DNA from 3 places in the Pseudomonas sp. NPDC087029 genome. Region 1 is predicted to be linked to each of the others. Evidence: predicted binding sites of a transcription regulator. Region 1 holds the regulator's gene; each other region holds the start of a gene.

Region 1 (5,239 bases):
CTTCCAGTACGGGTTGGGCAGGCAGCGCACGTCGAATACCAGGTCGGCATCGACCGGCATGCCGCGCTTGAAGCCGAACGACTCGACCAGAAATGCAGTGCCAGGCTCGGGTTGATTGAGCAGGCGCAGCTTGATCGTGTCGCGCAGCTGATAGAGGTTGAGGCTGGTGGTGTCGATCTTGAGGTCGGCAAGGTCGGCGATCGGCCCCAGCAACTCGCTTTCCACACGGATAGCCTCGGCCAGCGAACGGTCGGCGTTGGTCAGCGGGTGGCGACGGCGGGTTTCTGAGAAACGCTTGAGCAGCGTCTCTTCGTCGGCATCGAGGAACAGCACATCACACTTGATGTGGCGGCCGCGGGCTTCGGCAAGCAGTTCGGGGAAGCGTGACAGGTGGCTTGGCAGGTTGCGTGCATCGATCGAGACGGCGACTTTGGGCTGCAACAGCTCGGTGTTGATCAGCGCGTTCTCCGCCAGTTGCGGCAGCAGGCCGGCTGGCAGGTTGTCGATGACGTAATAGCCGTTGTCTTCCAGCACATCGAGGGCGGTACTCTTGCCGGAGCCGGACCGGCCGCTGACGATGATCAGGCGCATGTTCAGTGCTCGTTCTGTGCGTCCAGGACAACCTGGTACAGGGCCTCGCTGCTGTGTGCAGCACGCAGGCGCTCGCGAACTTCCTTGCGATCGAGCATGCTGGCAATCTGGCGCAGCAGTTCCAGATGGGCATCGGTGGCGGCCTCGGGCACCAGCAGGACGAACAGCAAGTCCACGGGCGCACCGTCGATGGCGTCGAAATCGATGGGAGCAGCTAGGTGGAGCAGGGCGCTGACCGGGGTTTCGCAGCCCTTGAGCCGGCAGTGCGGAATGGCTATGCCATTGCCGAAACCGGTGGAGCCCAGTTTTTCGCGAGCAATCAGCTTCTCGAAGAGATCTTGCTCATCAAGCTCGGGGACTTCGCGGTGGACCGCAGTGGCGATGGTTTCCAGCGCGCGTTTTTTGCTGCTGACGCCCGGCACGTTCACCAGGGAACGGCCGGGGGTCAGGATGGTTTCAAGTCGGATCATGGATGAGGGGGATCAGCGGGCGGCTTGACCTTGCAGCAAGCTCTGCTGTTTTTCCTTGTGTTTTTTCAGTTGGCGGTCGAGCTTGTCGGCCAAGGCGTCGATCGCTGCATACATGTCTTCGTGTTCCGCATTGGCAACCGCTTCGCCGCCGGGATACTGCAGGGTCGCTTCGATCTTCTGCTGCAGTTTGTCGACCTTCATGATGACCTGCACGTTGGTGATCTTGTCGAAGTGACTCTCCAGCCGCGCCAGCTTTGCAAGCACGTAGTCGCGCAGCGGTGGGGTGACTTCTACATGCTGTCCACTGATATTGACTTGCATACAGCTTCTCCTTTGTTGCCCGTGCATAAAGAGGCAGGTATTGCACCTGCCCCACAAACGCTGTGGCACACCCAGGGGCTACATCAGTCGCTTGCGCTCGCTCGACGGTGCGATGCCGAGGGACTCGCGGTACTTGGCGACGGTGCGACGGGCTACCTGGATGCCTTGTGCCTCCAGTAAACCAGCGATCTTGCTGTCACTCAATGGCTTTTTCTGATTTTCCGCCGCAACCAGTTTCTTGATGATCGCGCGGATCGCCGTGGACGAGCATTCTCCACCTTCGGCGGTGCTGACGTGGCTGGAGAAAAAGTACTTCAGCTCGTAGATGCCACGGGGGGTGTGCATGTATTTCTGCGTGGTCACCCGCGAAATGGTGGACTCGTGCATACCGACCGCTTCGGCGATATCGTGCAGCACCAACGGTTTCATCGCCTCGTCGCCGTGGTCGAGGAAGCCGCGCTGATGCTCGACGATCTGCGTGGCCACCTTCATCAGCGTTTCATTGCGGCTCTGCAGGCTCTTGATGAACCAGCGCGCCTCTTGCAGCTGGTTGCGCATGAAGGTGTTGTCGGCGCTGGTGTCGGCGCGGCGCACGAAGCCTGCGTACTGGGGGTTGACCCGCAGGCGCGGGATCGCTTCCTGGTTCAGCTCGACCAGCCAGCGTTCGCTGTCCTTGCGCACGATCACGTCCGGCACCACGTATTCTGGCTCGCTCGATTCGATCTGCGAACCCGGGCGCGGGTTGAGGCTCTGTACCAGTTCGATGACCTGGCGCAGCTCGTCTTCCTTGAGCTTCATGCGGCGCATCAGCTGGCTGTAGTCGCGGCTGCCGAGAAGGTCGATGAAGTCGCTGACCAGGCGCTGGGCCTCGCTCATCCACGGCGTGCTGGCAGGCAGCTGGCGCAGCTGCAGCAGCAGGCATTCACCCAGGTTGCGCGCGCCGACACCGGCGGGCTCGAACTGCTGGATGCGGTGCAGCACCGCCTCGACTTCGTCGAGCTCGATATCCAGCTCCGGGTCGAAGCCTGCGCAAATCTCTTCGAGGGTGTCTTCGAGGTAGCCCTGGCCGTTGATGCTGTCGATCAGGGTCACGGCGATCAGCCGGTCGGTGTCGGACATCGGCGCCAGGTTCAGTTGCCACAGCAGGTGGCTTTGCAGGCTCTCGCCGGCCGATGTGCGGGTGGTGAAGTCCCACTCGTCGTCATCGTTGCTCGGCAGGCTGCTGGCGCTGGTCTGGTAGATGTCTTCCCAGGCCGTGTCGACCGGGAGCTCGTTGGGGATTCGCTCGTTCCACTCACCGTCTTCCAGGGTTTCGGCACTGCTGGTGCTTTCCTGGAAGCTGTTGTCCTGGGCTTCGGCAACCGGCTTGTTCTCGGCGTTGTCGGCCATCGGGTCGCTGTTGTCGAAGTCGTCGCCGTCTTCCTGACGTTCGAGCATCGGATTGGACTCCAGCGCTTCCTGGATTTCCTGCTGCAGGTCCAGGGTGGAAAGCTGAAGTAGGCGAATGGCCTGTTGCAACTGCGGGGTCATCGTCAGTTGCTGGCCCATTTTTAGGACGAGCGATGGTTTCATGGCAGGGGCTAAATACCTTGTTCGCCGGCGCGCATGCGCCATCCACTACACGAGGGCGCCGGAGCGCCAAATTCAAGCAAGTTTTATGCCTTAAATTGTAGCGTTTGCCTAGAGCACTGTAACAACTTAAGCCCCGTCAAGGACCAATTGCAGTGCTCCAGGCATACCTTGGCTCAGAGGCGGAACTCGTGGCCCAGGTACACTTCCTTGACCAGGTCGTTGGCCAGGATGGTTTCGGCATCGCCCTCGGCGATCAGCTGGCCATCGTTGACGATGTACGCGGTTTCGCAGATATCCAGGGTTTCACGGACGTTGTGGTCGGTGATCAGCACACCGATGCCCTTGGCCTTGAGGTGGTGGATGATCTGCTTGATGTCGCCCACGGAGATCGGGTCGACGCCGGCAAAGGGTTCGTCCAGCAGGATGAACTTGGGCGCTGTCGCCAGTGCGCGGGCAATCTCGACTCGGCGGCGTTCACCACCGGAGAGGCTCATGCCGAGGTTGTCGCGGATGTGGCTGATGTGGAATTCCTGCAGCAGGCTTTCCAGTTCCTTGCGCCGGCCCTCGCGGTCGAGTTCCTTGCGCGTCTCGAGAATCGCCATGATGTTGTCGGCCACCGACAGCTTGCGGAAGATCGAGGCTTCCTGCGGCAGGTAGCCGATGCCGGCGCGGGCGCGGCCGTGCATGGGCTGGTGGCTGACATCGAGGCTGTCGATCAGCACCCGGCCCTGGTCGGCCTGGACCAGGCCGACGATCATGTAGAAGCAGGTGGTCTTGCCGGCGCCGTTGGGGCCGAGCAGGCCGACGATCTGCCCGCTGTCGATCGACAGGCTGACGTCGCGCACGACTTGCCGCCCTTTGTAGCTCTTGGCCAGGTGCTGGGCTTTGAGGGTTGCCATTTACTCGGCCTTCTTCTTCGGCTGGATCACCATGTCGATGCGCTGACGTGGTGCAGTGACGTTGCCGCCACGACCGGCGGTCGCCACCTGGGACTTGGTGTTGTAGACGATCTTCTCGCCTTCGGTGGTGTTGCCTTCGTTCTCGACCTTGGCGCGGTCGGTGAGAATCACCGTGTCCTTCTGCGCCTGGTACTGGATGGTGATCGCCCAGCCTTTCATCTTGTCGGGCTTGGCGGTGCTCTGCTGCTGCTCGAAATAGGCCAGGTTGCCCACCGAGGTGACCACGTCGATGTCGCCGTTGGCGGCGCGGGTCATGGTCACGGTGTTGCCTTTGATCATCATGGAGCCTTGGGTGATGATCACGTCACCGGTGTAGGTGGCCACGCCTTGCTTGTCGTCCAGGTGAGCGTTGTCGGCCTGGATGCGGATCGGCTGGTCACGGTCGGTCGGCAGGGCGAAGGCGCTCGCGCTTCCCAGTGCTGCGCTCAGGCTGAGCAAAAGGGGGAGGGTTTTAACGAGCCTCATACTGTCCTCTTACGTTAGAAAGCAGGTCCATCCTGCCTTCTTTCAAATACGCTTTCATTCCCTTGCCCGTGGTCGTGCCACCGGCGCCGTCGATTCTAACGGCTTGCTCGGTCTGCGCATATTGCTTCTGTGGGAATACGGTCATGCGCGAGCTGGTAATGATGGTTTCGCGCTGTTTTTCGTCAGTGCGGGCCACGCGCACCTGGTCGATCAGTTCGACTTCGCTGCCGTCGGGGCTGACTTCGGCGCGAACGCTCTGCACGTGCCAGGGGTATTCGGTGCCCCGGTACATGTGCAGGTCCGGTGTGGTCACCAGTGTGACCTCGCTGGCCTTGAGGTGTTCGACCTTGTCGGCGGTCATTTCGTACTGCAGCTTGCCATCGGGTAGAAATTGCAGGCTGTGGGCGTTGGTCGCGTAGTAGTCGATGGCGCTTTCGTCGACCTCTGCCACCGGCTTGTCGAGGAAGCTCTCCGGGCTGACATTCCAGTAGCCGATCGCCACCAGCAGGGCGGCGATCAGCGCGAGCAGCACAATGTTGCGGGCTTTCTTGCTGAACATGGTCGGCCTTAAAGGTAATGGGCGTTGGCAGCGTCCAGGGTACCCTGGGCCTGCATGATCAGTTCGCAGAACTCGCGGGCGGCGCCTTCGCCACCGCGCGCCTGGGTCACGCCGTGGGCGTGCTGGCGAACGAACGGCGCGGCGTTGGCCACCGCCATGCCCAGGCCCACCCGGCGAATCACCGGCAGGTCGGGCAGGTCGTCGCCCAGATAGGCGACCTGTTCATAGCTTAGGCCCAGTTCGGCGAGCAGGCCGTCGAGCACCACCATTTTGTCCTCGCGGCCCTGGAACAGGTGCGGGAT
Region 2 (5,239 bases), on a different contig from region 1:
CAGTTTGCTGGCGACCCGGCCGGCATCGACCTTGTAGCTGCCGTCGGCGATGGCCTGCTTCAACTGCGCCACGCGGGCGTTGTCGACAACGGGCTGGTCGCGCAGCTTGTCGCTGATCTTCTGCAACTGCTGGGCCTCTTGGCTGAGGTGTACCGCTTCTCCGCTGGCGCTGGTGCCGGCTGGCGCTGCAGCCGGTTCACCGGCCTTCTCGGCAGTGCCCGGTGCGGCAGTGCCGCGAACGCCGCCCGTGACGGACGGAGAGTTATTCAAACGACTGAAGTCGATGACCATGATCAGAAACCTCTGGGTATTTGGACGCTTGCCTTGTTTTCGGCCAACCCGAAAGAAACTTTAGGCACAAATGCATAGCCGCCTATCGGCAAGCCCGCGAACCCGTTTCCGACACAGTTTAGGAAAAGCGCCAGCGCACCGCCAGCCTAATCTACATGGCCACCTCGACCTGGCCGGGCCCGGTGACCCGGGCTTTGACCACCCGTTGCGAATTCAGGTTGCGCACGCGGATCTGCTCGCCCTGGCCGCCCTTGCTCAGGGCTTCGCCCGGCATGCGCACGCTGAGGCTGCCGCTGCGCGCGGTAATCACCACATGGTCGCCCTTGCGCACCACCTCGGCCTGCTCCAGGTGCTGCGGGGTGAGCACCTGGTCGATCACCGTGGAGCGCAGCATCTTCATGCCCACGGCCTGGTCCAGGTCGCTGAGAAAACCCTGGGTCAGGGTGCCCACATCACGCTCGCGCAGGGCCACGTCGCCCTCGCCGATCACGTTGTCACGCCGCAGCGGGCGGGTGACCACCACCACCTCGCGAAACAGCTTCACGGTGGCCGGCACGAACAGCGTCCATGGCGCACTGCCATCGCAGCGCACCCGCACCGTCACCCGGCCCAGCGGCTGCGCCGGGCTTTCCAGCGAGGCATCGAGCTGCTGGCTGCACAGCGGCATGCGCAGGCGCGGGTCCAGCGGGCTGACCTGGATTTCGTAGCGCCCCACGGTCTGGGTGGTGGCCAGGTAGTCCTCGACGGCGAATTCAAGAAACCCTTGGGTGACGCCGATAAGCTGTTCAGGCAAGGTAACCGCATCCGCCAGCGTGCGAGCGCCCGGTGCCAGCAGGCACAGCGCGGCGAGCGAGCCGCTCAGCAGGTGCGTCAGTCGTCGGAAAATTGTCGTTTTCATGTACATGGCGCTCAAAAAAGCAAAGCCCGTGCCGACTCGCTGTCAGAGTCGCTACTAAAAAGGCAGATACCAAAAGGAGTCAGGCATGGCGGGGGTAATGGATTCAGTCAACCAGCGCACTCAGCTGGTGGGGCAGAATCGCCTGGAACTGCTGCTTTTCCGCCTCAATGGCGAGCAGCTCTACGGCATCAACGTATTCAAGGTCCGCGAAGTGCTGCAGTGCCCGGAGCTGACCGTGCTGCCCAAGTCGCACCCGGTGGTGCGCGGCGTGGCCAACATTCGCGGGGCGACCATCCCGATTCTCGACCTGTCGATGGCCACCGGCTTGCCCGGGTTGAAGGAAGAGACGCGCAACAGCTTCGTGATCATCACCGAGTACAACACCAAGACCCAAGGCTTTCTGGTGCACTCGGTCGAGCGCATCGTCAACATGAACTGGGAAGAGATCCATCCGCCACCCAAGGGCACCGGCCGCGACCACTACCTGACCGCGGTCACCCGGGTGGACAACCGCATGGTCGAGATCATCGACGTGGAAAAGGTGCTGGCCGAGGTGGCGCCGTCGTCCGAGCAGGTATCCGCCGGCGTGGTCGATGCCGAAGTGCAGGACAAGGCCGTGCTGCTGCGGGTGCTGACCGTGGATGATTCGTCGGTGGCGCGCAAGCAGGTCAGCCGCTGCCTGCAGACGGTGGGTGTGGAAGTGGTGGCGCTCAATGACGGCCGCCAGGCCCTGGACTACCTGCGCAAGCTGGTGGAGGAGGGCAAAAGGCCGGAAGAAGAGTTCCTGATGATGATCTCGGACATTGAAATGCCAGAAATGGACGGCTACACCCTCACTGCAGAGATACGCAGCGATCCGCGCATGCAAAAATTGCACATCTGCCTGCATACTTCCCTGTCCGGGGTGTTCAACCAGGCGATGGTCAAGAAGGTCGGAGCCGATGACTTCCTGGCCAAGTTCAAGCCGGACGACCTGGCCCAGCGCGTGGTCGACCGGATCAAGGCAACGCATTGAAGCAGCCGGGGGGCATGCTCCCGGCACCAGTGATTGAAAAGAGGCGGCAGTAGTGTCTACGGGTAATTTGGAGTTCGAACAGTTCCGGGTCTTCCTGGAGAAAGCCTGTGGGATCCTGCTGGGCGAGAATAAGCAATACCTGGTCTCCAGCCGTCTCAACAAGCTGATGGAGCAACAGGGCATCAAGAGCCTGGGCGAGCTGGTGCAGCGCATCCAGACGCAACCGCGTGGCGGCCTGCGCGAGCTGGTGGTCGACGCCATGACCACCAACGAGACGTTGTGGTTTCGCGATACCTACCCGTTCGAAGTGCTGAAGAACAAGGTGATTCCCGAGTTCATCAGGAACAACCCCGGCCAGCGCTTGCGCATGTGGTCGGCGGCGTGCTCGTCGGGCCAGGAGCCGTATTCCATTTCCATGGCCATCGACGAGTTCGAGCGCAGCAACCTGGGCCAGTTGAAAATGGGCGCGCAGATCGTTGCCACCGACCTGTCCGGCTCGATGCTCAACAACTGCAAGACCGGCGAGTACGACAGCCTGGCGATTGCCCGCGGGCTGTCCCAGGAGCGCCTGCAACGCTACTTCGACGTCAAGGAGCCGGGGCGCTGGGCGGTCAAGCCGGCGATTCGCAGCCGGGTCGAGTTCCGCTCGTTCAACCTGCTCGACAGTTATGCCGCGCTGGGCAAGTTCGACATCGTGTTCTGCCGCAACGTGCTGATCTACTTCTCGGCGCAGGTGAAGAAGGACATTCTGCTGCGCATCCACAGCACGCTGAAACCGGGTGGTTACCTGTTCCTCGGGGCGTCCGAGGCGCTCAACGGGTTGCCGGACCATTACCAGATGGTGCAGTGCAGCCCGGGGATCATCTACCAGGCCAAGTAAACCCAAGGGGCCGGCAGCGAAAGTTGCCGGCCTTTTTGTTTGCGCGCACTGGCTTCCCACAATTTCAAGGCCACCACCAAACCCTTGTGGGAGCCGGCTTGCCGGCGATGGGCCGCAAAGCGGCCCCTCTGACGTCAATTTTTTGTTTTGCCGCTTTTGCCACCCGGCAATTGCCGCTTTCCCCCCACCAGGCGGAAGCACTTTGCCGCTTTTCTGGCATCACGGCCGCCCTCGCATCCCTCGCCGCCCAGCAATTACGGCCTTTGCAAACCTTGGCACAGCACTTGCTATACCCAGGCCAACGACATTCCGGTCAACCTTCGAAGGTTTCCCCGACATGAGCATCAGCTTCGACAAGGCACTTGGTATCCACGAAAAAGCCCTGGGCTTTCGCGCCCAGCGTGCCGAGGTGCTGGCCAACAACATCGCCAACGCCGACACGCCCAACTACAAGGCGCGCGACATGGACTTCTCCTCGGTGCTCGCCGCCGAGAGCCAGAAGCAGCAGGGCGGGCGCTTCGCCATGGACCGCACCAACAGCCGGCACATCGAGGCCGAAGGCCTGGCGATGAACGACGAGAGCCTGCAGTACCGCACCCCGACGCAGCCGTCGATCGACCAAAACACCGTGGACGCGCAGATCGAGCAATCGAACTACACCGAGAACGCCATGGGTTTCCAGGCCAGCTTCACCTTGCTCAACAGTAAATTCAAAGGGCTGGTATCGGCCCTGCGCGGAGAATGACCATGTCCCTTTCCAGTGTTTTCAACATTGCCGGCAGCGGCATGAGCGCGCAGAACACCCGCCTCAACACCGTTGCCTCGAACATCGCCAACGCCGAAACCGTGTCCTCGAGCATCGACCAGACCTACCGCGCGCGTCACCCGGTGTTCGCCACCACCTTCCAGAACGCCCAGGCCGGCGGCAGCCAGTCGCTGTTCGAAGACCAGGGCGAAGCGGGCCAGGGTGTGCAGGTCAAAGGCATCGTCGAAGACCAGAGCAACCTCGAGGCGCGCTACGAGCCTAACCACCCGGCGGCGAACAAGGACGGCTACGTCTATTACCCGAACGTCAACGTGGTCGAGGAAATGGCCGACATGATTTCCGCCAGCCGAGCGTTCCAGACCAACGCCGAGCTGATGAACACCGCCAAGAACATGATGCAGAAAGTCCTGACCCTGGGTCAGTGATAAGGAATCCAGACCATGGCAGTCGATAGCACCAGCGGTGTGAACCTCAACGATGTCCTGACGGCATCGGGTGTCGGTGGCACCACCAAGAAAACCGTCGATACCGCGTCCAAGACCGGTTCCGACGCGCTCGGCAAGGACGCGTTCCTGCAGTTGCTGGTTACCCAGATGCAGCACCAGAACCCGCTCGACCCGCAGGACAACAGCGAGTTCGTCGCCCAGCTTGCGCAGTTCAGCAGCCTTGAAGGCATCACCAACCTGAACGACTCGGTCACCAGCATCACCAATGCCATGGCCTCGTCCCAGGCGCTGCAGGCCTCGTCGCTGGTGGGGCGCTCGGTGGTGGTGCAGAACGACAAGGCAGTGGTCGACACCGCCGACAGCTTCAACGGCCAGTTCGTCGTGCCCCAGGCGATCAGCGAAGCGAAGGTCACCATCAAGGACAAGGACGGCAACACCGTCAAGACCATCGAGCTGGGCGAGCAGAAAGCCGGTTATGCCGACTTCATCTGGGATGGCACCAATGCCAAGGGCGAGAAGGTCGAGCCGGGCACCTACACCTTTGCCGCCAGCACCACCGTCGACGGCAAGGCCGTGCAGATGAACACCCTGCTGCCGGCCAAGGTGACCAGCGTCAGCTTCAACGCCACCGGCGAGATGGTGCTCAACCTCGCAGGTGTCGGCAAAGTGTCCCTCTCCGACGTACAAACCATTGGTATCTAAGGCCCGCTAGCGCGGCACAAGGAGCGAATTCATGTCTTTCAATATCGGCCTTAGCGGTCTGTACGCAGCCAACAAGCAACTGGACGTCACCGGCAACAACATCGCCAACGTCAACACCACCGGTTTCAAATCCTCGCGCGCCGAGTTCGCCGACGTCTACGCCGGCGCCAACCGCCTGGGCGTGGGCAAGAACCAGGTCGGCGCCGGCGTGCGCCTGGCTGCGGTTTCGCAGCAGTTCACC
Region 3 (5,239 bases), on a different contig from region 1:
TTGGCGGGGCGCAGCGGGCCGGGCTGCGGGCGGTGTGGTTCAACCCGCAAGGCAAGGCCTGGAGTGGCGATAAAGCGCCCGATGCAGAAATTCAGCGGTTATCCCAGCTGCCTGAAGTGATTGCGCGCTGGCGCTGACAGGGGCTGCTTTGCAGCCCATCGCCGGCAAACCGGCTCCCACAGAGGGCATTAGCGACCTTTGTGGGGAAACCACCAGGCACAAAAAAGCCCGCAGCGACGGCGGGCTTTTTTGTGTTCAGCCACTCAGATAGGGCGGCTGCCGTACTTGTTGTCCGGCTTCTTGGGCGGGTCGGCGACCACGTTGGCCTCGACTTCCTGCACCTTGCCACCGCGAGAAAGGAACTCTTCCATCGCCTTGGCCAGGGCATCACGCTCCTTCTGCTTGGCTTCCATGCTCGGCATCTCGTCTACCGAGACAGCCGCCTTGGACTTGCCCTTGGCAGTGGGTGCCGGGCTGCTGTCGTCATCGCCAGCATCTTCAGCGCCATCGTCGGCCGCCGCTTCGAGGCCGTCATCCGCCTCGTCTTCGTCGCCTACTTCGAGGTCATCATTTTCCAGATCGTCGTCGCTCATGTTCTACCTCATGACTTGCGAAAAGCAGGTTAGTTATAGACCAGTGCAGCCGTAGACCGGCAGCCACCAGTGAAAATTCAACTGGCCGTGGGTTAGGCCACTGCCCTTGGGTCGGCGCTCCTGATGGGAGTCGGCACCCAGCAGACCCTGCTCCTGGCAGGGCCTGACAAAACCTTGAGCCCCTGCTGGCCACACGCTATTGGCAAGCCTAGCAAAGGCTGAGCGGGTGCGCGGACATCTCGTCTTACACCCCTCGGCGCGCATTCTAGCGCGCCCGTGGAAAAAGCAAAGCTCCATAAACGCCCTGCCCGTTGTAAGTTTTCGCCCTACGTCGCGAACGTGAGTGATAAACCGTTTGCCCTGCGGGAAATGACAAAAAACAGGCAAAAAAATGCCCGGCAAGCCGGGCAAGTTTTCCAGCGTCGCGGTTACAGGTTGTAGCCGCGTTCGTTGTGTTGAGCCAGGTCGAGGCCGACCGACTCTTCTTCTTCGTTGACCCGCAGGCCCATCACCACATCCAGCACCTTGAGGATCACGTAGGTGACGATGGCGGTGTAGGCCACGGTGAAGATCACGCCCTTGGCCTGAACCCAGACCTGAGCCCCGATATCGGTGACCGCGCCGAAGCCGCCCAGGGCCGGTGCCGCGAACACACCGGTGAGGATGGCCCCCACGATGCCGCCGATGCCGTGCACGCCAAAGGCGTCGAGCGAGTCGTCATAGCCCAGCTTGCGCTTGAGGCTGGTGGCGCAGAAGTAGCAGATCACGCCAGAGGCCAGGCCGATCACCAGGGCGCCCATCGGGCCCACGGTGCCCGCTGCCGGGGTGATGGCCACCAGGCCGGCCACCACGCCGGAGGCGATGCCCAGGGCGCTGGGTTTGCCGTGGAAGATCCACTCGGCGAACATCCAGCCCAATGCCGCAGCAGCAGTGGCGATCTGGGTCACCAGCATGGCCATGCCGGCGGTGCCGTTGGCCGCGGCGGCGGAGCCTGCGTTGAAGCCGAACCAGCCGACCCACAGCATGGCTGCGCCCATCAGGGTGTAGCCCAGGTTGTGCGGGGCCATCGGCGTGGTCGGGTAGCCTTTGCGCTTGCCCAGCACCAAACAGCAGACCAGGCCGGCGATACCGGCGTTGATGTGCACCACGGTGCCGCCGGCGAAGTCGAGCACGCCCCAGTCCCACAGCAGCGCGCCGTCACCGCTCCAGACCATGTGCGCGATCGGTGCGTAGACCAGGGTGAACCAGATGCCCATGAACACCAGCATCGCCGAGAACTTCATGCGTTCGGCGAAGGCACCGACGATCAGCGCCGGGGTGATGATGGCGAAGGTCATCTGGAAGGTGATGAAGACGGCTTCGGGGAACAGCGCGGTGGCGGAAGTCAGCCCAGACGGCGTGACGCCGCTGAGAAACGCCTTGGAGAAGCCGCCGACGAAGGAATTGAAGTTGAGCACGCCCTTTTCCATACCGGTGGTATCGAAGGCCATGCTGTAGCCGTACACGACCCAGAGAATGCTGATCAGGCCCGTGATGGCGAAGCACTGCATCATCACCGACAGCACGTTCTTGGAACGCACCATGCCGCCATAGAACAGGGCCAGGCCCGGGATGGTCATGAACAGCACCAGCGCCGTGGAGGTGAGCATCCAGGCGGTGTCGCCGGAGTTCAGCACCGGGGCAGCATCCTCTGCCAGGGCAAGGCCCGGCATTACGAGGGACAATAGGGCTCCTAGCCCTGCGATCTTACGCAGAGTCATGTTGTTTTCTCCTGGGGCGTTGGGTTTGGTGAGGCGTTGTTCGGCGCTTAGATCGCGTCGGTATCGGTTTCGCCGGTACGGATGCGGATCGCCTGCTCCAGATTCACCACGAAGATCTTGCCGTCACCGATCTTGCCGGTGTTGGCTGCCTTGGTGATGGCTTCGATCACGCGATCGAGGTCCTTGTCGTCGATGGCCACGTCGATCTTCACCTTGGGCAGGAAATCGACCACGTACTCCGCACCGCGATACAGCTCGGTGTGGCCCTTCTGCCGGCCGAAGCCTTTGACTTCGGTGACGGTAATGCCCTGCACGCCGATTTCCGACAGCGACTCGCGCACGTCGTCCAACTTGAACGGCTTGATGATGGCTGTGACTAGCTTCATGAAACTCTCTCCCGATTTGGTGGACTTGCCCCAGGAAAACAAACCCGTCTCAAGTCTAAGCGCAGCGCTTGGCTTTGTAACGCGTCGTCGGCATCCGGCTCCGCGTGCGCACTGCCTGGTCACAAGGAACTGCATCAGTGCATGGCTCAGTCAGGTCTTTGCAGAATCCTTGCCAGTTCCGTTAATGCACGGGAAAACAGTGCCTTGCATGTAGCAGCGGGCATTGGCCAGTCGCCAGTACGAAAAAGATGCACAACTTCGGTGCGCGCAGGCGCGGCAGGCTGCTCGAAAAACGTGCAATCAGAAGGGCCATTTGCACCGTGCTACACTGCGGGCCATTTCTCAGATTCAGTGGACAGCCGCACATGCTCGCGCCCAAAGCCCTTCTCGACGCCCTGAGCGACCAGGCCTCGCGCCTTTTCAGCAGCGACACCGCCCAGCCCCGCGCCGAACTCGAAAGCCAGTTCAAAGTGCTGATGCAAGGTGCCTTCAGCAAGCTGGACCTGGTCAGCCGCGACGAATTCGACAGCCAGATGGTGGTCCTGGCGCGCACCCGCGCACGCCTGGAAGCCCTGGAAAAGCAGGTTGCCGAGCTGGAAGCCCGGCTGGCGCCAGCCCCGCAGGAATAAAACCCGCTAAAGGAGTGCCTCACCATGAAAGTCAGTGCCCGCAATGTCTTTGAAGGGACCGTCAGCGCCGTTCAGCCCGGCGCGGTCAACGCCGAGGTCGAACTGACCCTGGGCGGCGGTGAGAAGCTGGTGGCCGTGGTGACCATGGCCAGCCTGCACAACCTCAACATCAACGTCGGCAAGCAGGCGGTGGCGCTGGTCAAGGCGCCATGGGTGGTGCTGATGACCGATGCCGCCGGCTACCGGCTCTCCGCCCGCAACGCCCTGGAAGGCGAAGTGGTGCGCGTGGGCGACGGCGCGGTCAACGCCGAAGTGGTGCTGAAGCTGGCCGGTGGTACCGAAGTGTTCGCCATCGTCACCCGCGAGGCCGTGCAGGAGCTGGGCCTGGCGCCTGGCGTGAAGGCCACCGCGCTGATCAAGGCGTCGCACATCATTCTTGGCGCCAAGCCGTAAGGCGGCGGCGCCTCAAGCAGACGCCCGCTGGCGGTCCGTTGCAGGGCCGCCGGCTTTCGGCGGCAGCTCCCGGGCATGCAGATCGCCACGAAACAAGGTGGCGCCGCACACCGTGATCAGCGTCTTCACCACACTGTGCGAATTGAGTATCTGCGCGTGTATCTGCTCGATGGCCACATCTTCAGGTTGCAGCGCCAGCGCCCGGTTGGCCCACTCGATGGCGGCAAAGCGGCTCTGCTTGCGGGTGCCCTGGCCATGCATCCACGCCAGCGCCAGTTCCGCGCAGGCACGCCCGGCGACTGCCGCATCGGGAAACTCGACCAGCCCCAGCAGGTAGGCGACCCCTTCCGCATGCTCGCGCTCATCGCCGAATGATCGCTGCAGCACGCCCAGTTGCAAGCGTGCCCGGGCATCGAGCTGCTCGTTGCCCAGGCAGTCGAGCAGCAAGCGCCTGACCGCCAGCATCGCACCACGCTCGCGCAGCGCCTGGCTGTCGCGCATGCGCTGGCAGGCCAGGTCGTACTTGGCCAACTGGCTGCCCGACTGCGCCGCGCACAACAACCAATGCTGCGCTGACGCCGCATCCTGGTAGTGCTCGGGCGTATCGGCCATGTGCCCGCAGTGCAACGCATACAGCGCGGCGGCGGCGTCTGGCAGCTTGCGCTCGGCGCACTGCTGGAAAAGGAAATACGCCGCCTCGTGCTGCCTGGCGGCCCAGAGCAGGCGAGGCACTTCCAGCACATCGAAACCCAGGCCCTCGCGCCCGCACTGGCGATTGACCGCAGCCTGCAACCAGGCGCTTGCCTGCTCGGTGCATGGCTTAAACCCCCACAGGCCGAACTGGTGCCCCACCGCCCGCAGTGCGCAGGCTGCGGCCTGCCTGCGGCTTTCACAGAGGCGCTCGATGGCGGTACGAAAAGCGGGGATGATCTCTGGCTTTCCCTGGAACAGCACCAGGCAGACGAAGCTGTAGAACGGCTGGCCGATGGTCGATACGAAACCCTGGTCTGGGTAAAGCTCGACGCTGTCGATGAAGTCCTGCTGCGCACCCGGGTAATCCTGCAGCGATGCGTAGCGCAGGGCCCCGCGCAAGGCCAGCAAGGTGGCGCGCTCCTTGGCCCTGAGGTCCCGCTTCGCCCAGGCCTCGAAGGTGTGCTGCCAGGCCTCGATGTGTGGCGACTGCTCCGCGCCCGGAAGCCAGAACGCGTCTTCCACGGCCAACCAGCGGATGCCATTGCGCAGCCGCTCATCCCAGCGCTGGCACAGTGGGCCGTTGGCAAGATCATCGATGGCTTGGTAGCTGCCGCCCCATTGCGGCGTCAGGTAGCGTGCAAACGCTTCTATCGCCTCGAAGCAACCGGGCTGCCAGGCCAGCGCATGGCGCAGCCAGTAATCCTTGGCACCCTCTCCTTCAGGCA

What was found. The regulator sigma-54, encoded in region 1, starts transcription at its own class of promoters, with help from an activator protein. The targets are predictions, from matches to a motif close to ANTGGCATNNANNTTGCTNT.
Region 2: the regulator sigma-54 is predicted to act here: its motif matches at 3,356-3,375, upstream of flgB (flagellar basal body rod protein FlgB).
Region 3: the regulator sigma-54 is predicted to act here: its motif matches at 2,897-2,916, upstream of glnK (P-II family nitrogen regulator).

Annotation. Positions count from the first base shown of each region.
Region 1 covers NZ_JBIVAB010000003.1:497,703-502,941, reverse strand. Annotated here, with positions in the region: gene rapZ (RNase adapter RapZ) at 1-591, opposite strand, end outside; gene ptsN (PTS IIA-like nitrogen regulatory protein PtsN) at 594-1,061, opposite strand; gene hpf (ribosome hibernation-promoting factor, HPF/YfiA family) at 1,074-1,382, opposite strand; gene ACIPG5_RS08195 (RNA polymerase factor sigma-54) at 1,461-2,954, opposite strand; gene lptB (LPS export ABC transporter ATP-binding protein) at 3,128-3,853, opposite strand; gene lptA (lipopolysaccharide transport periplasmic protein LptA) at 3,854-4,378, opposite strand; gene lptC (LPS export ABC transporter periplasmic protein LptC) at 4,365-4,937, opposite strand; gene ACIPG5_RS08175 (HAD family hydrolase) at 4,946-5,239, opposite strand, start outside.
Region 2 covers NZ_JBIVAB010000011.1:1,580-6,818, forward strand. Annotated here, with positions in the region: gene flgM (flagellar biosynthesis anti-sigma factor FlgM) at 1-291, opposite strand, end outside; gene flgA (flagellar basal body P-ring formation chaperone FlgA) at 443-1,195, opposite strand; gene ACIPG5_RS17610 (chemotaxis protein CheV) at 1,275-2,204, shown strand; gene cheR (protein-glutamate O-methyltransferase CheR) at 2,257-3,084, shown strand; gene flgB (flagellar basal body rod protein FlgB) at 3,422-3,829, shown strand; gene flgC (flagellar basal body rod protein FlgC) at 3,832-4,275, shown strand; gene flgD (flagellar hook assembly protein FlgD) at 4,291-4,998, shown strand; gene flgE (flagellar hook protein FlgE) at 5,030-5,239, shown strand, end outside.
Region 3 covers NZ_JBIVAB010000004.1:291,564-296,802, reverse strand. Annotated here, with positions in the region: gene ACIPG5_RS09670 (HAD family hydrolase) at 1-137, shown strand, start outside; gene sutA (transcriptional regulator SutA) at 264-593, opposite strand; gene ACIPG5_RS09660 (ammonium transporter) at 1,022-2,353, opposite strand; gene glnK (P-II family nitrogen regulator) at 2,401-2,739, opposite strand; gene ACIPG5_RS09650 (accessory factor UbiK family protein) at 3,105-3,368, shown strand; gene ACIPG5_RS09645 (molybdopterin-binding protein) at 3,393-3,821, shown strand; gene ACIPG5_RS09640 (DUF4034 domain-containing protein) at 3,834-5,239, opposite strand, start outside.